DNA from 4 places in the Patulibacter defluvii genome. Region 1 is predicted to be linked to each of the others. Evidence: riboswitches for the same ligand, from Rfam matches in the RefSeq annotation. Region 1 holds a riboswitch; each other region holds the start of a gene.
What was found. Region 1 has a riboswitch for cyclic di-AMP ahead of SH587_RS09790 (septal ring lytic transglycosylase RlpA family protein). Riboswitches for the same ligand answer to the same signal wherever they lie in the genome.

Region 1 (4,301 bases):
GGCGGCAGGCCCAGCTCCTCGATCGAGCGCGGCTCGTCGGGGACCACGCGGCAGACGATCGAGACGTGGCCGCGCTGGCGGAAGGCGTTGACGCGCAGGCGGGCGATCCCGGGCTCCTGGTGGGCCAGGTCCATCTCGTCCTCGGCGGCGAAGGCGGCCCGCGCCTCGTCGTCGCGCAGCATCGCCTGGAGGACGCCCTCGGTGTCGGCGGCGGTCAGCGGCGGATGGTCGGCCATCAGCGGCCGCAGCACCCCGTCGATCCGGCCCAGCGGCGGGCGGTCGACCTTCAGGTGCAGGTCGGAGCCGTCCTGGGCGACGAGGGCGGCGAGGCAGGTGCGCAGATCGACCGGCATGGGGACCGGATCGGCGCTGCCCGATCCGTCCCCGCGCGCGGGCGGCCGCGGATGGACGGACGAACGACGAAGGGCGCCCCGCAGGACGCCCTTCGCGCGTTTCGGTCGATCGCGGCCGCGGCTAGGCGACGTCGCGCAGCTTCTGCGCTTCCGCCAGCGACTGCAGCTTCTTCAGCGACTGGTTCTCGATCTGGCGGATCCGCTCGCGCGTGACGTTGAAGCGGTGGCCCACCTCGTCCAGCGTGCACGGCTTCTCGCCGCCGAGCCCGTAGCGCAGCTCCAGCACGCGGCGCTCGCGGTAGCTCAGGTTCTCCAGCGCCTCGCGCAGGTGCTCCTTGGTCAGGATCTCCGCGGCGCGCTCGTACGGCGACTCGGCCCGCTCGTCGGCGATGAACTGACCGAACTCGGACTCCTCCTCGTCGCCGACCGGCTTCTCGAGCGAGACCGGGGCCTGGGCCGAGCGCTTGATCGACTCGACCTCCTCGGGGTCGATGCCGGTGACCTCGGCGATCTCGTCCGGCGTCGGCTCACGGCCCAGCTCGGTGACCAGCTTGCGCTCGGCGCGGCCGATCTTGTTCAGCTTCTCGACGACGTGGACCGGGATCCGGATCGTCCGCGCCTTGTCGGCCAGGGCGCGGGCGATCGCCTGGCGGATCCACCAGGTCGCGTAGGTGGAGAACTTGAACCCCTTGCGGTAGTCGAACTTCTCCGCCGCACGCACGAGGCCCAGCGTGCCCTCCTGGATCAGGTCGAGGAAGGGCAGGCCCTGGTTGCGGTAGTTCTTGGCGATCGAGACGACCAGGCGCAGGTTCGACTCGACCATCTTCTGCTTGGCGTCGAGGTCGCCGCGCTCGATCCGCTTGGCGAGGTCGACCTCTTCGGCCGCGGTCAGCAGCCGGACCTTGCCGATGTCCTTGAGGAACAGCTGGAGGCTGTCCGTCGTCATGTCGGGACGGAGGTCCAGCGGCGTGGCCTGGCGCTTCTTGCGGCCACGCTTGTCGGGCGCGCGCTCGACCTGCGTGGCGCTGTGGGCGGGATCGATCTCGTCGACGAGCTCGATCTCGCTCTTCTCGAGGTAGGTGTTCAGGTCCTCGACGTCGGACTCGTCGAAGTCGAGCTCGGAGATGGCCTTCTGCACCTCCGCGTGCGTGAGCACCCCGAGCGTCTGGCCCCGATGGACCAGCGTCTTGACCTCTTCGAGTTCCTGGAGTTCGACTGCAGACATATAGGGAGGCGTCTCTTCGGCGCTCCGCCGGGAGACGGCGGAGGCAGTGGCAAAGCAGTGAGGAGTGCGCGTCGGCCGAAGCAGAGGTGCGGGCAACAGCGGCCCAGGCTACCGACAGCGTCCCTTCATTCTAACAGGCTGCCGTCGCACATCTACACGCGTAAAGCGCCAAGATGCGCGCGCGGCGAGGCCCGTCGAACTCCTATACACCGCAGAACGGGAAAAGGTGCACTCGCGCGTCGATTGCGCGACGATTCGCCGACGATGGCCGACGCGAAGCCCGATCAGGACCCGCCCGCGACCGACGGCGTCCTCGGCAACCTGCCCGCCAGCCGGCCCCAGCGACGGAGCGCCCGGCGGGCCCCGTCGGGCACGGCGAAGGCGGCGCCGAAGGCCCGGACGGCGACCGCCAAGCCGAAGGCCACGAGCGCGAAGACGACCGCCAAGGCCGGCGCCGGCACCCGCGCGAAGGCCCCGGCCAAGGCCGCCCCGAAGCGGGCCGCCGCGGCCAAGGCGACCACCAAGCCGGCCGCGGGCGCCAAGCCGAAGCGGGCCGCACCCCAGGCGGCCCCCGCCCCCACCGCGAGCTCCGGCGCCGACCGCGCGCGGCCGGTCCCGAAGGCGCCGCGCTCCGGCTGGGCGACGCCGGAGCCGACCCCGTCGCCGAAGGACCAGGCCCTGCGCGACGTGCTCGACGCGGTCGGCGCGGTCGCCAACCGCGGCGAGTCGATCGTCCGCGGCGTGCTCCGCCGGATCACGCCGCGCTGACACCGTACCCATCGACGGCCCGCGCCGGGAGCCCGCGACGGCGACCTGGCGCGCCGCGATCGATGTGCCATAATCCTGCCCGCCGAGCTCCCGACGACCGGTTCGTCGGGGGGCGGGGGAACCACTGCGGCCGGCCCGGAAGGGCGGCCGCTGGGGCGAATCGGGTCGATTTCGATCCGTAGCGCACTCGTTCAGCGCGAGCCCGACAGCTCACCCCGTAGGCGCAGAACGAGACCAACAGGATCACGTGATCGCCCGCAACTTCGCGCGCCGCGCTGCCGTCATCGGCCTGCTCGCGGTACCCGCGCTCCTTCCCGCCACGGCCCTGGCCGCCGACGGCACCGGTGGCCTGACGCTCGAGAGCGCCGCGGCCGCCGCCGCCGCGCCGGCCGACACCAGCGCGGACCTCTCCGGCGCCGGCACCTGGTCGGCCAGCCCGTCCACCGTCGTCGGCCGCCCGGTCCAGATCGCCGGCAGCTTCGACCGCGACCTCGCCGGCCGCTACGTGCGGGTCGAGCGGGTGGACCCGAAGGGCGTCTGGCGCCGGGCCGCGATCGCCAAGATCCGCAGCAACGGCAAGTTCCGCGCCAACTGGCGGACCCGCGCGATCCGCTACCACGAGCTGCGCGTGCTGCTGACCGGCCAGGCCGACGCCCGCAAGGCCCGCACCGCCACCGTCGGCGACGCCAACAGCGCCGACACCGTCAAGGTCGTCGTGCTCGCCAAGGCCCGCGCCACCTGGTACGGCCCCGGCTTCTACGGCCGCAAGACCGCCTGCGGCACGACGCTGACGCAGAGCACCGTCGGCGTCGCCCACCGCACCCTCCCCTGCGGCACGCAGGTGGAGATCCGCCGCGGCGGCGAGAGCTTCGTCGTCCCGGTCATCGATCGCGGCCCGTTCGCCAACGGCGCCACCTTCGACCTGACCAAGAACCTGGCCGACGACCTCGGCGTGACCGGCGTCGACGCGGTCCAGTACGTGGTCCGGGCCGACCTCAAGCGCCTCGCCACGCCGCAGAACGCGCCGGCCGCGCGCTGAGCCTCGATCCGCCGTCCCCGCGGGCTCGGATAGGGTCCGCGCCGTGAAGCGTCCGTGCCCCGCCGTCGCGGGGCACGCGCCGTCCAGCCCCGTGTTCCCCGACCGATCGCCGAGAACGAGAGCATGATCACCACGCCCGACCGCACGCTCGCGATGGAGCTCGTCCGCACCACCGAGGCGGCCGCCCTGGCGGCGTCGCGCCTGGCCGGTCGCGGCGACAAGATCGCCGCCGACCAGGCCGCCGTCGACGGCATGCGCCACGTCCTCGACACCGTCGCGATGGACGGCATCGTCGTGATCGGCGAGGGCGAGAAGGACGAGGCGCCGATGCTCTACAACGGCGAGCGCGTCGGCAACGGCGACGGTCCCCAGGTCGACATCGCCGTCGACCCGCTGGAGGGCACGACGCTGACCGCCAAGGGCCAGCCGAACGCGCTCGCGGTGATCGCGATCGCCCCCCGCGGCTCGATGTTCGACCCGGGCCCCTGCGTCTACATGGAGAAGCTGGCCGGCGGCCGCGACATCGGCGACCTGCTCGACCTCGACCGCCCGCTGGTGGAGACCGTCGGCCTGATCGCCGAGCGGCGGCAGAAGGACATCAGCGAGGTGCTGATGATCACCCTCGACCGCCCGCGCCACGAGCAGCAGATCGAGGCCGTCCGCGCCGCCGGGGCCAAGGTCCGCCTGATCTCGGACGGCGACGTCGCCGGCTCGCTGCTGGCGGTGATGAGCGACTCCGCCGTCGACTTCCTGTGGGGCGTCGGCGGCACGCCGGAGGGCGTGATCTCGGCCGCGGCGATCAAGTGCCTCGGCGGCGCGATCGTCGGTCGCCTCTGGCCGCGCAACGACGAGGAGCGGCAGGCGGCGATCGCCGGCGGCTACGACCTCGATCGCCAGCTGACCCAGGACACGCTGG
Region 2 (4,301 bases), on a different contig from region 1:
CCACCGCCGGCGGGGCCTCGGCCACCGGGGCGCTGGTCGCCTGGGCCTCGGCGGCCGGCGCGGCCGCGGCCTGCTCGGCCGCCACCGGGGCGGTCGCCGGGGTCGCCTGGTTCTCGGCCGTCACGGCCCCGGCGGCGTTGGCGTCGACGCCGATCTGGGTGCCGCCGGAGGCGAGCGCGGCGCTGCTGGTGCGAGCGCTGGCCTTCTGGAGCTGGGTCCCGCTGGTGGTCTTCGCCGCGGTCTTGGTCGTCGTGCTGCCGCTACCGGCCGTCGTGGTGCTGCGCGAGCTGGCCTTGCCGGCACCGCTGTAGTACGGCGCCGGATCGACCGCCTTGCCGTTCTTGCGGACCTCGAAGTGCAGGTGCGGGCCGGTGGTGCGGCCCGTCATCCCGACGTAGCCGACGACGTCGCCCGCCTGGACCTTGGCGCCCTGGCGGACCGCGTTCTTCGACATGTGGGCGTAGCAGGTCTGCAGCCCGTCGCCGTGGTCGACGCAGACGATGTTGCCGTAGCCGGACTGGGTGCCGCTGAACGCCACCGTGCCCGCCGCGTAGGCCTTGATCGGGGTGCCGATCGCCGCGGCGATGTCCATGCCCGCGTGCTGCCGGCCCCACCGCGCGCCGTAGGGCGAGGTGACCGTGCCGCTGATCGGCTTGGCCGTCCCGCTGGTCGACCCGGTCGAGGACGATCCGCTGCCCGTGTCGGTCGGGGTGTCGGCCTTGGGGGACGCCTCGCGGTCGCTCGACGTCTCGCCGCCGCCGGTGCTCTTCGCCGCGTCCTTCGACCCACCGTCGCCGGTCGCCGTCGATGCCGCTCCGTCGCTGGAGCTGGAGCCCGCCCCCGAACCCGAACCGGAACCCGTCCCGGAATCCGACCCCGAGCCCGAGTCGGACGTGGCCGCCGCCTCGTCGCTCGCCGCGGTGCTCGACGGCGACCGATCGTCGTCGGTCAGGGCCGCGGTACGGGTCGTCGCCGCCCGCTCGCTCGGGCCGACGAGGACCAGGTCCTGCCCGCCGTCGGCGCTGGTCCGCGCCGCCACGACCTTCAGCGACGAGCCGCCCGCACCCGCGCCGCGGACCGACGCCTGCTGGGTGCTGAGCAGCGCCGTCCAGGTCTGCGGCCCGAGGACCCCGTCGACCTGCAGGCCGCGCTGGCGCTGGAAGCGCTCCACCGCCCGCACCGTCCGCTCGCCGTAGACCCCGTCGACGTGGACGCCGAGCCGCTGCTGGGCCTCGCGCACGTCCTGCCCGGTCGCGCCCGCGACCAGGATCGAGCGCGTCCGGCCCTCGTCGCTGATCGGCCCGGCGATCCGACCGCTGGTGGTGGCCGAGCCATCGGTCGTCGTGGTCGCGGTGTCGCCGGTCGCCCCGGCGGCGATCGCACCGCTGACGGCGGGACCGGTGGTCGAGCCGACCATCGCCACGCTCATCGCCATCGCCATCTTGCGCCGGCGCCGCTCGCGCGCCCGCTGGATCGGGACGCTGATCCGCCGCTCGCGCGCCCAGACCGTCGAGCGCTGCCAGAGGCTCGGATCGGCCAAGTCGCGGCCTCCGACACCGGTGCTCGCCGGAACGCCGGCCGCGGCCAGGGCCGAGGCGACGCCGTTCGGCCCCAGATCGATCGCGGTCGCGGTGTGGGTCGGGCGCGCCGCCGTCGCCTCCAACCGCCGCGCCAGGCGCGAGGGCTCGGACGCTGAGGTACCACGGATCGCCCGCTGGCGACGCTGTCGGGAGCGCTCGTGGGACGCCTGCCACAGGTCGTCGCGCACGAGGTCGCGCTGCTGTCCGGTCACTCCGGCATTCCTCCTGTCGGTGGCCTGCGGGGTGAGCTGACGGGCTCGCGCTCCAGGAGCTGCGCTACGCCTTGCGGCGATTCGCCCCAGCGGTCGTGACGACCGCGGTTGGTTCCCCCGCCCGCGCGCATCGGGCGCGCGGTTCGGCCGTTGAATCCGCAGAGCACCGTAGCGCACCCGCAACGCGGATTGCAGCACTTGAGGAAACGTTCATCGGGCCTTGAGGTGCCTCAGTCGACGACCACCTCGACGTCCTCGCGGCCGTCGTCGAAGGCCAGGTGGGTCTGGATCCGGGCCGCCTCGGCGAGCGGCGTCTCGTAGCTCCAGGCGACGTCCTCGACGCCCGCGACCGTCCAGTACGACGCCTCGCCCTTGTAGGGGCAGATCGTCCGCAGGCCCGAGCCCGGCGCCACCGCTCCCGGATCGACGTCGGCGGCCGGGACGTAGACCCGCGGCGGCAGGCCGGTCTCGAAGAGCAGCTTCGGCCGCACGCTGCGGGCGACCACGGTGCCGCCGATCCGGACCTCGACCGACCGCGATCCGTCGTGGACGTCGACCCGGTGGTAGGGGTCGCGCAGGTGGCCGACGATCCGGTCCTGCTCGGCGAACCAGGCCTCGACCTTCTCCGGGTAGAGGGCAGCCAGGCCGCGCAGCCAGGGAGCGGCGGGCTGTGGGTCCTCGTAGGCCCAGATCGCGTCCTCGACGACCTGCCCGCCGGCGTTCAGCGACCAGTACGAGGCGTCGCCCTTGAAGGGGCAGTGGGTGGTGGTCGCGGTGCGGGTCATCAGGTCGCCGCGGTAGTCCTCGAACGGGGCGTAGATCCGCGGCGGGATGCCGGTCTCGTAGAGCAGCTGCGCGCGGTCGCTGTCGAGGACCAACTCGCCGCCGACGACCGCCCGCACCCGCGGGCCGTAGGGCTGCAGGTAGAGCTGGTGGGCGGGGCTGGCCGCCCGCAGGTCGAAGTTGAAGCGACCGCCGGGCGCTCCCGCCAGCGGTCCGTCGCCGAGGGTCAGGCTCATGCGACGAGGTCTAGCGGGTCGCGAGCCGGTCCCGCCAGCGACGGGCGATCGGGGCTCACCCGTGGCGGGCGACGAGCGCGCGCAGGGCCGCGAAGGCCGGCTTCGGAGAGAGGTCGTCGCGCAGCAGGCCGTAGCGGCTCTGGAAGTCGGCCGAGCCGGAGTCGGCGTCGCGGAGGTCGAACCAGCGGTAGTCGCTGACCCCGTAGCGGCGGCGAGCGCCGAGCACGGCGGCGACCGAGGCCCGCAGTACCCGCGCCTGGGTCCGTTCGCTGCGGCCGGGGCCGGTCGGATAGCCGTTCTCCGAGACGTGCACCGCGACCCGTCGGCCGAGGCCGGCGCGGCGCATGTTGGCGCGCAGGCGGGCGAGCGAGCGGCGGACGGTGGTGCGGACCGCGTGCGACGAGGGCGGACGCCGGGCCGGGGTCGGCCAGGTGCCGGGGTAGACGTCGAGGCCGACGTAGTCGACGGCGCGGGCGAAGGCGGGGCCGCCGCTGCGTCGGAGGCCGGTCCAGAAGTCGTGGCCGCGCAGGTCGTGGGCGGCGTTGAAGCCGATCGCCAGGTGGCGGTGGCCGAGCCGGTCGCGCTCGGCGGCGGCGGTGGCGACTCCCTCGACGAGGGCCTGGGCGACGCCGGGGTAGTCGCCGTCGGCGGCGGCCGGGGCGCCGACGACGTTCGCCTCGTTGGTGATCTGCAGGCCGACCAGCTCGCGGCGGGGCCCGTAGGTGCGAGCGACCTGGCGGACGAACTCGAGGTAGGCGGGCACGGCGTGGGCCGGCTCGCGGTCGCTGGGCTGGTAGCGGAGGACCAGCTCGACCTGGCAGCCGGTGGCGGCGGCGTCGCGCAGGACCTGGTCGACGTGGGGCACGGCGGCGGCGAACGAGCCGGCGTCGTGGAAGGCGGCGTACTCGTGGAGCACGAAGTCCCGGCGGCCGGCGCGGAGGCCGCGGATCATCGCCAGCCGTCGCCCCGGGTCGACGGCCTGGGCGCGGAGGACGCCGTCGGTGCCGCCCGCGTCGCCGCCCGGATAGACCCCGAACCGCACGGCCCCAACGTAGCCCGGCAGCGGGCGGGCGGCGTCGGCCGTCGCGGGGGCGAGCGCCGGACCGCCGCGGAGCGCGACGGCGAGGGCGAGGGCGGCGAGCACCAGCAGCAGCGCCGAGCGGAGATGGGGCATCGATGACGTAGTCGTCCGCCCACGGGCGGAGGCGCACGGGCGGCGGGCGGTCCTCGACGCATGTCGCAGCGCCGCGAGGCCCGTGCGCACCGGCGCGACCACGGCCGGGGCGACCGAGATCGGGGGGAACGGGGGGTTCGAAACGCGCTGGCGCCCGCTCGGCACGGCGGGAGGCGCACGTCCTGTCGCCACCGTAGCGGGAACGGCCCCGCCGCCGCTCCCCCGACCGGCGGGTCTCCACGCACCCGCTCGCCGCGCCCGCTAGACTGCACCGCCGTTGCGCCCGTAGCTCAGCTGGATAGAGCGTCGGTCTACG
Region 3 (4,301 bases), on a different contig from region 1:
TGCACTCGCCGGCGTGCTCCCGCAGGTAGCCGTTGACGTCGTCGGGCCCGAGGTCGCGCCAGCGGCGGCCGTCCTTGAAGGCCAGCAGCCGGTCGCTGCCGCCGCGCCGCCGGCGGAGCGTGCGGACGACCTCCAGCGAGGCGTCGTCGGTGATCGCCAGGATCCGCCGCTGGCCGCCCTTGGCGGGGTAGTCGAAGACCAGCTCGTCGTCCTCGATCCGCACGTGCCGCCGCTCCAGCGTGGCCAGGCCGTAGGTCTCGTGCTGCTCGGCGTAGCGCTCGCTGCCGATCCGGAAGACGCCGAGGTCGAGCAGCCGCACGGCGCAGGCCAGCGCCCGCTCGCGCGGCATCCCCTCGCGGCGGAGGTCGCTGCGCAGCGCCGCCCGCAGCTGCGGCAGCCGCCCGGCCAGCTCCAGCACCCGGTCGAACTTCTGCTGGTCGCGACGGGCCCGCCAGCGCTCGTGGTAGCGGTACTGGCGGCGGCCGGCCGCGTCGTAGCCGACGGCCTGCAGGTGGCCGAGCGGGTCGGGGCAGATCCAGACCTCGCGCCAGGCGGGCGGGATCGCCAGCGCGGCGATCCGCTCCAGCGTCGCCTCGTCGCGGATCCGGCGACCCTCGGGGTCGCGGTAGAAGAACCCGCGACCGGCGCCGACGCGCGCGATCCCGGGCTCGGCGGGGTCGGATCGGCGCAGGCGCGGCATCGCGGCGCCCTCTACCCGCTCGCCGCTAGAGCGCCACGTCGGGGACGCCGGCGCCGGGCGTCGCGGCCAGGAAGCCGGCGGCCAGCACGCTGCCGAGCGCGTCGAGCCCGTCGGCGCCGGCGGCCAGCCGCTCCTGGGCCCGCGCCAGCAGCCGGTCGACCAGCCCCAGCAGCGGGGCCTGGGGGGCCTCGGGGGCGATCTGGGTGGCGTAGCGGGCGAGCGCGATCGGCTCGCCCGGGTCGACCCCGTTGAAGGCCAGCTGGAGCGCGACGGCGGCGTACGACGCCACCCGCTCGCCCTCGATCCAGCGGGCGCCGAGGGTCGCGACGCCGGGAGCCGGCCCCAGCTCGACCGGGTCGTCGCCGGCCAGCACCCGCGCCAGCTGGCCGCCGGCCATCTCGCGCAGGGCCTCGATCGGGGTGCCGACGGCGGCGGCGCAGCGGAGGAAGGCGAAGGCGGAGAACATCCCGGGGCCGTAGGGCATGTCGCTGGCGTAGAGGATCCGGCCGGGCGGGATCGTCGCGAACAGCTGCAGCAGGTCCGAGGGGTGCCACCAGGAGGTGTCGAAGAAGAGGTTCGGCAGCCGCGCCGCCGCCGGGGCCAGGTCGCCGAGGTCGCTGATCCCGGCGTGGGCCAGGATCAGGCGGGCGCCGGGGTGGCGCTCGGCCAGCGCGGTCGCGGCGGCGCCGAGCTGGGGGATCCCGCGGCCGGCGTGGAAGAGCACCGGCAGGCGCCGCTCGGCGGCCAGCGCGACCACCTGCTCGACCACCGGGTGGGTGAGGGCGAAGGCGTCGCTGCGGGGGTGGAGCTTGAACCCGCGCGCCCCCGCGTCGAGGCAGCGGCGGGCCTCGTCGAGGGCCCCGTCGACCGTCGGCGCCACCCGCGCCAGCGCCAGCAGCCGCCCGTCCGAGGCCGCCGCGGCCCGCAGCACCTCGTCGTTGGCGGCGCCGTAGCCGTCCGGCTCGTGCATCGCGAAGGTCAGCGCCCGCCGGTGGCCGGCGGCGTCGAGCCCGGCCAGGATCTCCTCGGCGGTCGCGGTCTGCCCGTCGGGGTCGTTCTGGCCGACGTGGGTGTGGGCGTCGAACCAGGGCAGGTCCTCGCCGACCGCGGCGGCCGCGGCCCGGTAGAGGGCGATCAGGTCCTCGGCGGCGGGGCGGAGCGGCATCGCGACGGAGACTAGGCGGTCAGCGCCGCCAGCTCGCGCCGCAGGTTGCCGCGGGCCGCCCGCTCGGCCTGCTCCTGGCCGGGCAGGGCGAAGAGCCGCGCGCGGTCGAGCAGCTGTCGCAGGACCGCGGCCCGCCCGCTCGTCCACTGCGCGTCGGGCACGTGGGCGTACTCGGCCCGCACGCGGGCGACGTAGCGGTCGTAGTCGGGCGCGGGGCCGGCCAGCACCGCCAGGTCGGCGTCGCCCAGCCAGCGGGCGACCAGGTCGCGCTCGCCGTCGTGGGCGGGGTCGGTGGCCAGGATCGCCGCGACCACGACGGCGACCGTCGCCGGCGCCACCCCGCGCTGCTCCAGCACCCGCCGCGCGAGGTCGGCCGAGCGGCGCTCGTTGTCGGCCCGCCGCGGGTCGTGGACGACGTCGTGGAAGAACGCGGCCAGCACCACCGCGGTCCGGTCCGCGGGGCCGGCGCCGTCGGGCGTCAGCCGGTCGACCTCGCGCAGGACGTGATCCAGGTGGTCGACGTCGTGGTAGCGCCGGTGCGGCTGGGAGTAGGCGTCCCAGAGCAGGTCGAAGACGTCCTCGGTCCGGCCGGTCCACCCGCAGTCGCCGCAGATCCCGGCGAACCGCCCGTACAGGTCACCCCGCATCGCGGACCGACCGTAGCGGGTCCGGACCGCCGGCCGGGCCACGCAGGGGCGCGACCATCGTGGCGCGTCGCCACTCGCAACCGAAGAATCGGCGCGATCGGGCAGGAACCACCGCGTTCCCGGCGACGGCCTTGCTACGGTGCTGCGAGCCGAATCGCCGGCGACGAAGGCCGGCGAACGGGGGACCCACTGGACGGGATGGCCGCACGGCCGTCCTGCTCGGGGCGAATCCACCGAATGGTGGAGGCGCTGCTCTTTCTGCGCCAGCCCGTCAGCTAACCCCGTAGGCCGACGAAAGAGAGCAGACCCCCCCGTGACACCCCTCACCCGTGGCGCCGCGCTCGCGGCCGCCCTCACGCTCGGACTCGCGACCCCGGCGCTCGCCGACCAGCCCGCTTCGGGCGGCCTCGGTGCCGGCGGCCAGGCGAACACGACGGCCAGCACGGCCGCCGCGAGCCCGACCGCGGCGCCGACGAGCACGGTCTCGACGACGAAGACGGTGAAGCTGACCCGCTCGCAGACCAAGAGCGTCCAGCGCCGGGTCAAGGTCCGCGCCGACGGTGCCCTCGGCAGCCGGACCCGCAGCGCGATCAAGCGCTACCAGGGCAAGAAGAGCCTGACCCGCACCGGCCGCCCGAACCTCGAGACGCTGCGGGCGATGAAGCTCCGCTTCGCCGAGAAGATCGAGGCGAAGATGGCCGCCGCCTCGCCGGCCGCGACCGCCGACGACGGCACCGCGACCGAGGCGGCCCCGACCGCCCCCGCCGGCGCGATCGCGGCCGCGATCGCCGCCGCCCGCGGCCAGATCGGCACCCCGTACCGCAACGGCGGCACCGCCCCCGGCGGCTTCGACTGCTCGGGCCTGATGGTCTGGGCCTTCAAGCAGGCCGGCGTCAGCCTGCCGCGGACCAGCTTCGAGCAGTTCAAGGTCGGCGTCGCCGTCGACCGCGCCGACATCCAGCCGGGCGACCTCGTCTTCTTCTCGACCGCCGGCCCCGGCGCCTCGCACGTCGGGATCGCGACCAGCGCGACGACGGTGATCTCCGCCACCACCCACGGCGTGATGGAGCACAAGCTCAACGACAGCTACTGGGGCTCCGCCTACGTGGGGGCCCGCCGGATCAGCGGCTGACCGCCACCGCGGGCCGCCGGCCCGCGCACGAGCAGGACCCTCGACGCCACCCGCCCGGGTGGCGTCGCCGCGTTCGGGGTAGGGGAGGGTGTGCCCGGGCCACCACCCTACCGGCGGTCGCGTGTGTGGTTCCACACTCGCCGAGGACCGTCCGGTTCGCTACCGTTCCATGTTGACTGACCAGTCAATCCATCCCTGGAGCCGCCTCCGATGACGACCGAACCGACCAGCGCCGAGTCCCGCAAGTTCGCCGAGGAGGCGCGCGAGCAGGACTGGAACCTCCCCTCCTTCGGCAAGGAGCTCTACCTGGGCGACTTCCGCCTCGACCTGATCCATCCGCTGCCCAAGGAGGACGCGGAGAAGGCCGAGCGCGGCAAGCAGTTCCTCGCCGAGTTCGAGGCGTTCCTGAAGGAGAAGGTCGACCCGCTCCAGATCGAGCGCGACGCCAAGATCCCCGACGAGGTCATCGACGGCCTCAAGGCGATGGGCGCGTTCGGGATCAAGATCCCGCAGGAGTACGGCGGCCTCGGCCACTCGCGGATGACCTACGGCCGCGCGATGGCGATGGCCGGCACCTGGCACGGCGCGCTCGGCGCCCTGCTCTCGGCCCACCAGTCGATCGGCGTCGCCGAGCCGCTGATGATCGCCGGCACCGAG
Region 4 (4,301 bases), on a different contig from region 1:
CCAGAAGGCGGACACGACCGGGGTCTTCCAGATCGAGAGCCGGGCCCAGATGGGCTCGCTGCTGCGGACCCGCCCGCGGACGCTGGAGGACCTGACGATCCAGGTGGCGATCGTCCGTCCCGGGCCGATCCAGGGCGGAGCGGTCAACCCCTACATCGAGCGCAAGCAGCGGCTCCGGGACGAGGAGGAACGCGGCGTGCCCGAGGCCCAGCGCTTCCGGGTGCCGGTCCTCCACCCGTCGCTGGAGGAGCCGCTGCGGCAGACCCTCGGCACGATCCTCTTCCAGGACCAGGTGGTGGAGATCGCGCAGAAGTTCGCCGGCTTCAGCCCCGGCCGGGCCGAGGGCGTGCGGCGAGCGATGAGCCGCAAGCGCTCGGAGGAAGCGATGGAGGAGCAGCACGAGGCGTTCGTGCAGGGGGCGATCCGCACCCACGACGACGTCACGCCCGAGCTGGCCGAGCACGTGTGGGGGATGGTCAAGGGCTTCTCCGGCTTCGGCTTCCCCAAGGCCCACGCGGTCGCCTTCGGCCTGCTGGCGTACCAGTCGACCTGGCTGCGGGTTCACCGGCCGCTGGAGTTCCTCTGCGCGCTGCTGAACGAGCAGCCGATGGGCTTCTACCCGCCGGACGCGCTGATCCACGAGGCCGACCGGCGAGGGATCGAGGTCCGGCCGCCCGACGTCCGCCACAGCGACGCCGAGTGCACCACCACCGCCGACGGGGCGATCCGGCTCGGGCTGGGCTACGTCAAGGGCGTCCACCGCCACGAGGTCGCGGCGCTGGTCGAGGAGCGGCGCGCGCACGGCCCGTGGCGCTCGATCGGCGACCTCGTCACGCGGCTGGGGACGAGCATCGGGTCGCTCGAGCAGCTGGCCTGGGCCGGGGCCTGCGACGAGCTCGTGGGTCAGGCTGGAGTCGACGGTGAGGGTTCGGTGCCGGAGGCCCGTCGGCGACGGGCGGCGCTCTGGCAGCTGGGGTTGCTGAACCCGGGGCGGCGGGTGCGCTCCGGCACCCAGCTGGCGCTCGAGCTGGAGGCGGCGCCGGCCGCCCGCGACCCGCAGCTGGCGGAGATGACGCCGTGGGAGCGACTGATCGCCGACTACGCCACCACCGGCCTGACCGCGGGACCGCACCCGATGCGGCTGCTGCGCAACCAGGTCGAGCCCCGCGGGGTCACGATCAGCGAGCAGCTGAAGGAGCTGCGGCACGGGCGCAGCGTCCAGGTCGCCGGCCTGGTCCTGGCCCGCCAGCGGCCCGGCAGCGCCAAGGGCGTCGTCTTCCTGCTGCTGGAGGACGAGGAGGGCACGATCAACCTGGTCGTCCCGCCGGAGGTCTACCTGCGCGACCGGCAGGCGGTCCGGACCGAGCCGCTGGTCGTCGCCGAGGGGCGGCTGGAGAAGCTGCCGGCGGGCGGCGGCCAGATCAACGTGCTGGTGCGGCGGATCCGGGCGCTCGACGAGCTGACCGAGGACACCGCGGCGACCGTCCGCACCCTGCGGACGCTGAGCCCCGAGCAGCTGGAGCAGCGCGCCCGGCAGGCGGAGGAGGAGCCGGAACTGATCGCGGTCGGCGGCGGGGTCGCCCCGCGGCCCGGCGGCTTCCGGCCGGTGGCCCCGAACGTCATGCACTTCGGTCGCGGGAGGGGCGGGCGCCGCTGAGCCGCCGATCGCGCCGCAGGATGGCGTCGCCACCACCGGTTCCCGGGGGCGCCACGCGCGCCGCGTGCGCGCGCGTACGTGCCACGGAACAGGGGCGATACACAAGAACTTCCTGCTCCTGCAAGGAATCGTGCAGAAGGCCCTCGACGGCGAACGCGTTGTGCAGTCGCCGGCGACGCTGCTATCCTGCCCGCAACGCTGAATTTCCGGAACCACGCCTGCCGCCGGCGTCCGGAAAGCGGGGGACCCATGTATTGGGGCGAATCGGCCTGACGGCCGTAGCGCACTCCAGCGCGAGTCCGACAGCTAACCCCGTAAGCGCTGCTGGAGAACCGACCGATCATGGCGAACGACCGCGACGAACCCTGGTGGGCTGACGCGCAGGACTACCGTCACAGCGCGCCGCGCCGACGAGTCCTCGACGAGCGCACCCCTTCGCGCTACGACGACGAGCGTGGGGCGTCCGCCGCTGCGCGCCGCCGCCGTGCCGCCGCCGCCCGGGCCGCGGCCCAGCAGCGTCGGGCCCGCCAGCGCCGGCCCGATGCGGTCGAGTACCAGTGGGTCGACGAGTCGCCCTTCAGCAACGAGGAGCGCGGCGACGAGCGTCACCGGATCGAGCGCGAGCGGCACCGCCGCGCCCGGGAGCGCTCGCGCGAGGTCCCCGCCGGGGCCCGCCCCGGATCCGACGTCGCCCGTCGCCCCGGCAACCGTCGGCCGGCCCGCCGTCGCACCAGCAGCCCGGTCGCCCGACCGGAGAAGCTGCTCCTCTACGCCGCGCTGCTCGGCCTGTTCCTCGTGCTCGCCGCCGCGACCACGTCGGACGCCGCCGTCGTGCACCACGCGCTGACCGCCGGCCGCTAGCCGCCGGTCGCCTTCCTCGGCCTCCCGCTCACGGGGGAGGCTTCCTCGAACCGACGGCGCTCGCCCGTCCGCTCCGCCGTCCCCGAACGGCCCGCTCGCCCGGGCTCGCGACGGCCGCGAACGCTGCTCCCACCGGCCTGCGGCAGATCTCAGTCGGCCTGTGTGATATCTGGCGCGCTTGGGTACTTGCATACCAGCGATCCGGTGCCTACACTAATCATCGGTAAGCCACTTCACTTGATGAAGTACGAATAAAGATCCCGCTGGAAGGTCGCGCATGCCCAACGCGATGAGCCGTTTCACCATCCACGACGACCTGTCGGCCCCCGAGGGGTCGCTCCCGGTCCTGAAGGGGGCGCTGCACTCGGCCGGTCAGCTGCCGAACCTGGTCGGGGTGCTCGCGGGTTCGCCGGCCGCGCTCCGCGGATACGCCCGCTTCCGCAACGAGCTGCGTCACGGCGTGCTCGACACCCAGACCAAGGAGCGGCTGTCGCTCGCCGTCGCCGAGCACTTCCGCTCGGCGCCGGGGATCAAGATGCACAGCCGCACCGCGCGGATCGCCGGCCTCGGCATCGACGAGGTCCAGCTGGCCCGCGAGTTCCGCTCGGCCGACGAGAAGCAGGACGTGCTCCTGCGCTACGTCGGCCACCTGCTCCAGCGTCGCAGCCAGCCCCCGGCCGCCCTCCAGGAGGAGGCGCTGGAGCTGGGCTGGACCGAGGAGGAGCTGCTCGAGGCGATCGCCTACGGCTCGGTCGAGGTCTTCTCCGCGCTGGTCAACATCGCCGGTGACGTCCCCGTCGACGGTTCGATGGAGGAGTCCCGCCAGCTGCGGGCCGCCTGATCGTCCGTGGTGCCCCGGAGGCCGTCCGGATCGGGCGGCCTTCGGCGTTCCCGCGCGAGCGCGACCGGCCACGCCGCCGCGACCGACCGTAGGATCAGCACCGTGGGGGAAGGGACTCGATGATCGCCGAGGACCAGGACGACCTGCCGGATCGCGGGTGCTGCCCGCACTACCACCTGGCCGTCGAGCTGATCGGGCGCCGCTGGACGGGCGCGATCGTGGCGGTCCTGCTCACCGAGGGTCCGCAGCGGTTCAGCGAGGTCGCCGCCGCGGTGCCCGGGCTCTCCGATCGCGTGCTGTCGCAGCGGATGAAGGAGCTGGAGCTGAGCGGCGTGGTCGAGCGCCAGGTCCATCCCGGCCCGCCGCTGCGGGTGCTCTACGGGCTGACCGCGAAGGGCCACGAGCTGCGGCCGGTGGTCGCCGCGCTGGAGCGCTGGGGACAACGTTGGATGGCCGATGATGTCCCGACGGCGAACGGCCCCGGCGCGCCGCTCGGCTAGCCTCCAGCGTGCGCTCGCGCGCACCGACCCCTTCCGCAGGAGCGAACGACACCGTGGCCGACACCCCGCGCACCCCCGAGGACGTCAAGCGCCTGGTGGCGGAGCACGACATCCGCTTCGTCCGGATGTGGTTCACCGACATCCTCGGCCAGCTGAAGTCGTTCTCGGTCAACGCCTCGGAGCTCGACGACGCGTTCGAGGGAGGGATGGGCTTCGACGGCTCCTCGATCACCGGCTTCAACGCCGTCGAGGAGTCGGACATGATCGCCGTGCCCGACGCCTCGACCTTCGCGATCCTGCCCTGGACGCCGAAGTCCGAGGGCGTCGCCCGGATGTTCTGCGACGTCCACACGCCCGAGCGGACGCCCTACGAGGGCGATCCGCGCTACATCCTCCGGCGCGCGATCAAGCGGATGGAGGCGATGGGCTTCGACAGCTTCAA

Region 2: another riboswitch for cyclic di-AMP. It lies ahead of SH587_RS18065 (peptidoglycan DD-metalloendopeptidase family protein); the one in region 1 lies ahead of SH587_RS09790 (septal ring lytic transglycosylase RlpA family protein).
Region 3: another riboswitch for cyclic di-AMP. It lies ahead of SH587_RS12320 (NlpC/P60 family protein); the one in region 1 lies ahead of SH587_RS09790 (septal ring lytic transglycosylase RlpA family protein).
Region 4: another riboswitch for cyclic di-AMP. It lies ahead of SH587_RS06415 (hypothetical protein); the one in region 1 lies ahead of SH587_RS09790 (septal ring lytic transglycosylase RlpA family protein).

Annotation. Positions count from the first base shown of each region.
Region 1 is NZ_JAWZSQ010000007.1:148,367-152,667, forward strand. Features, by position in the region: gene SH587_RS09775 (type IV pilus twitching motility protein PilT) at 1-353, opposite strand, end outside; gene SH587_RS09780 (sigma-70 family RNA polymerase sigma factor) at 475-1,578, opposite strand; gene SH587_RS09785 (hypothetical protein) at 1,843-2,346, shown strand; cyclic di-AMP (ydaO/yuaA leader) riboswitch at 2,417-2,584, shown strand; gene SH587_RS09790 (septal ring lytic transglycosylase RlpA family protein) at 2,594-3,385, shown strand; gene glpX (class II fructose-bisphosphatase) at 3,509-4,301, shown strand, end outside.
Region 2 is NZ_JAWZSQ010000020.1:92-4,392, forward strand. Features, by position in the region: partial or broken gene SH587_RS18065 (peptidoglycan DD-metalloendopeptidase family protein) at 1-1,792, opposite strand, end outside; cyclic di-AMP (ydaO/yuaA leader) riboswitch at 1,798-1,951, opposite strand; gene SH587_RS18070 (DUF427 domain-containing protein) at 2,023-2,811, opposite strand; gene SH587_RS18075 (glycoside hydrolase family protein) at 2,867-3,985, opposite strand; tRNA gene SH587_RS18080 (tRNA-Arg) at 4,265-4,301, shown strand, end outside.
Region 3 is NZ_JAWZSQ010000010.1:79,862-84,162, reverse strand. Features, by position in the region: gene SH587_RS12335 (DNA topoisomerase IB) at 1-700, opposite strand, end outside; gene SH587_RS12330 (amidohydrolase family protein) at 726-1,865, opposite strand; gene SH587_RS12325 (HD domain-containing protein) at 1,877-2,512, opposite strand; cyclic di-AMP (ydaO/yuaA leader) riboswitch at 2,650-2,817, shown strand; gene SH587_RS12320 (NlpC/P60 family protein) at 2,826-3,644, shown strand; gene SH587_RS12315 (acyl-CoA dehydrogenase family protein) at 3,855-4,301, shown strand, end outside.
Region 4 is NZ_JAWZSQ010000004.1:175,854-180,154, reverse strand. Features, by position in the region: gene SH587_RS06420 (DNA polymerase III subunit alpha) at 1-1,657, shown strand, start outside; cyclic di-AMP (ydaO/yuaA leader) riboswitch at 1,844-1,993, shown strand; gene SH587_RS06415 (hypothetical protein) at 2,000-2,518, shown strand; gene SH587_RS06410 (carboxymuconolactone decarboxylase family protein) at 2,808-3,359, shown strand; gene SH587_RS06405 (winged helix-turn-helix transcriptional regulator) at 3,479-3,859, shown strand; gene SH587_RS06400 (glutamine synthetase family protein) at 3,913-4,301, shown strand, end outside.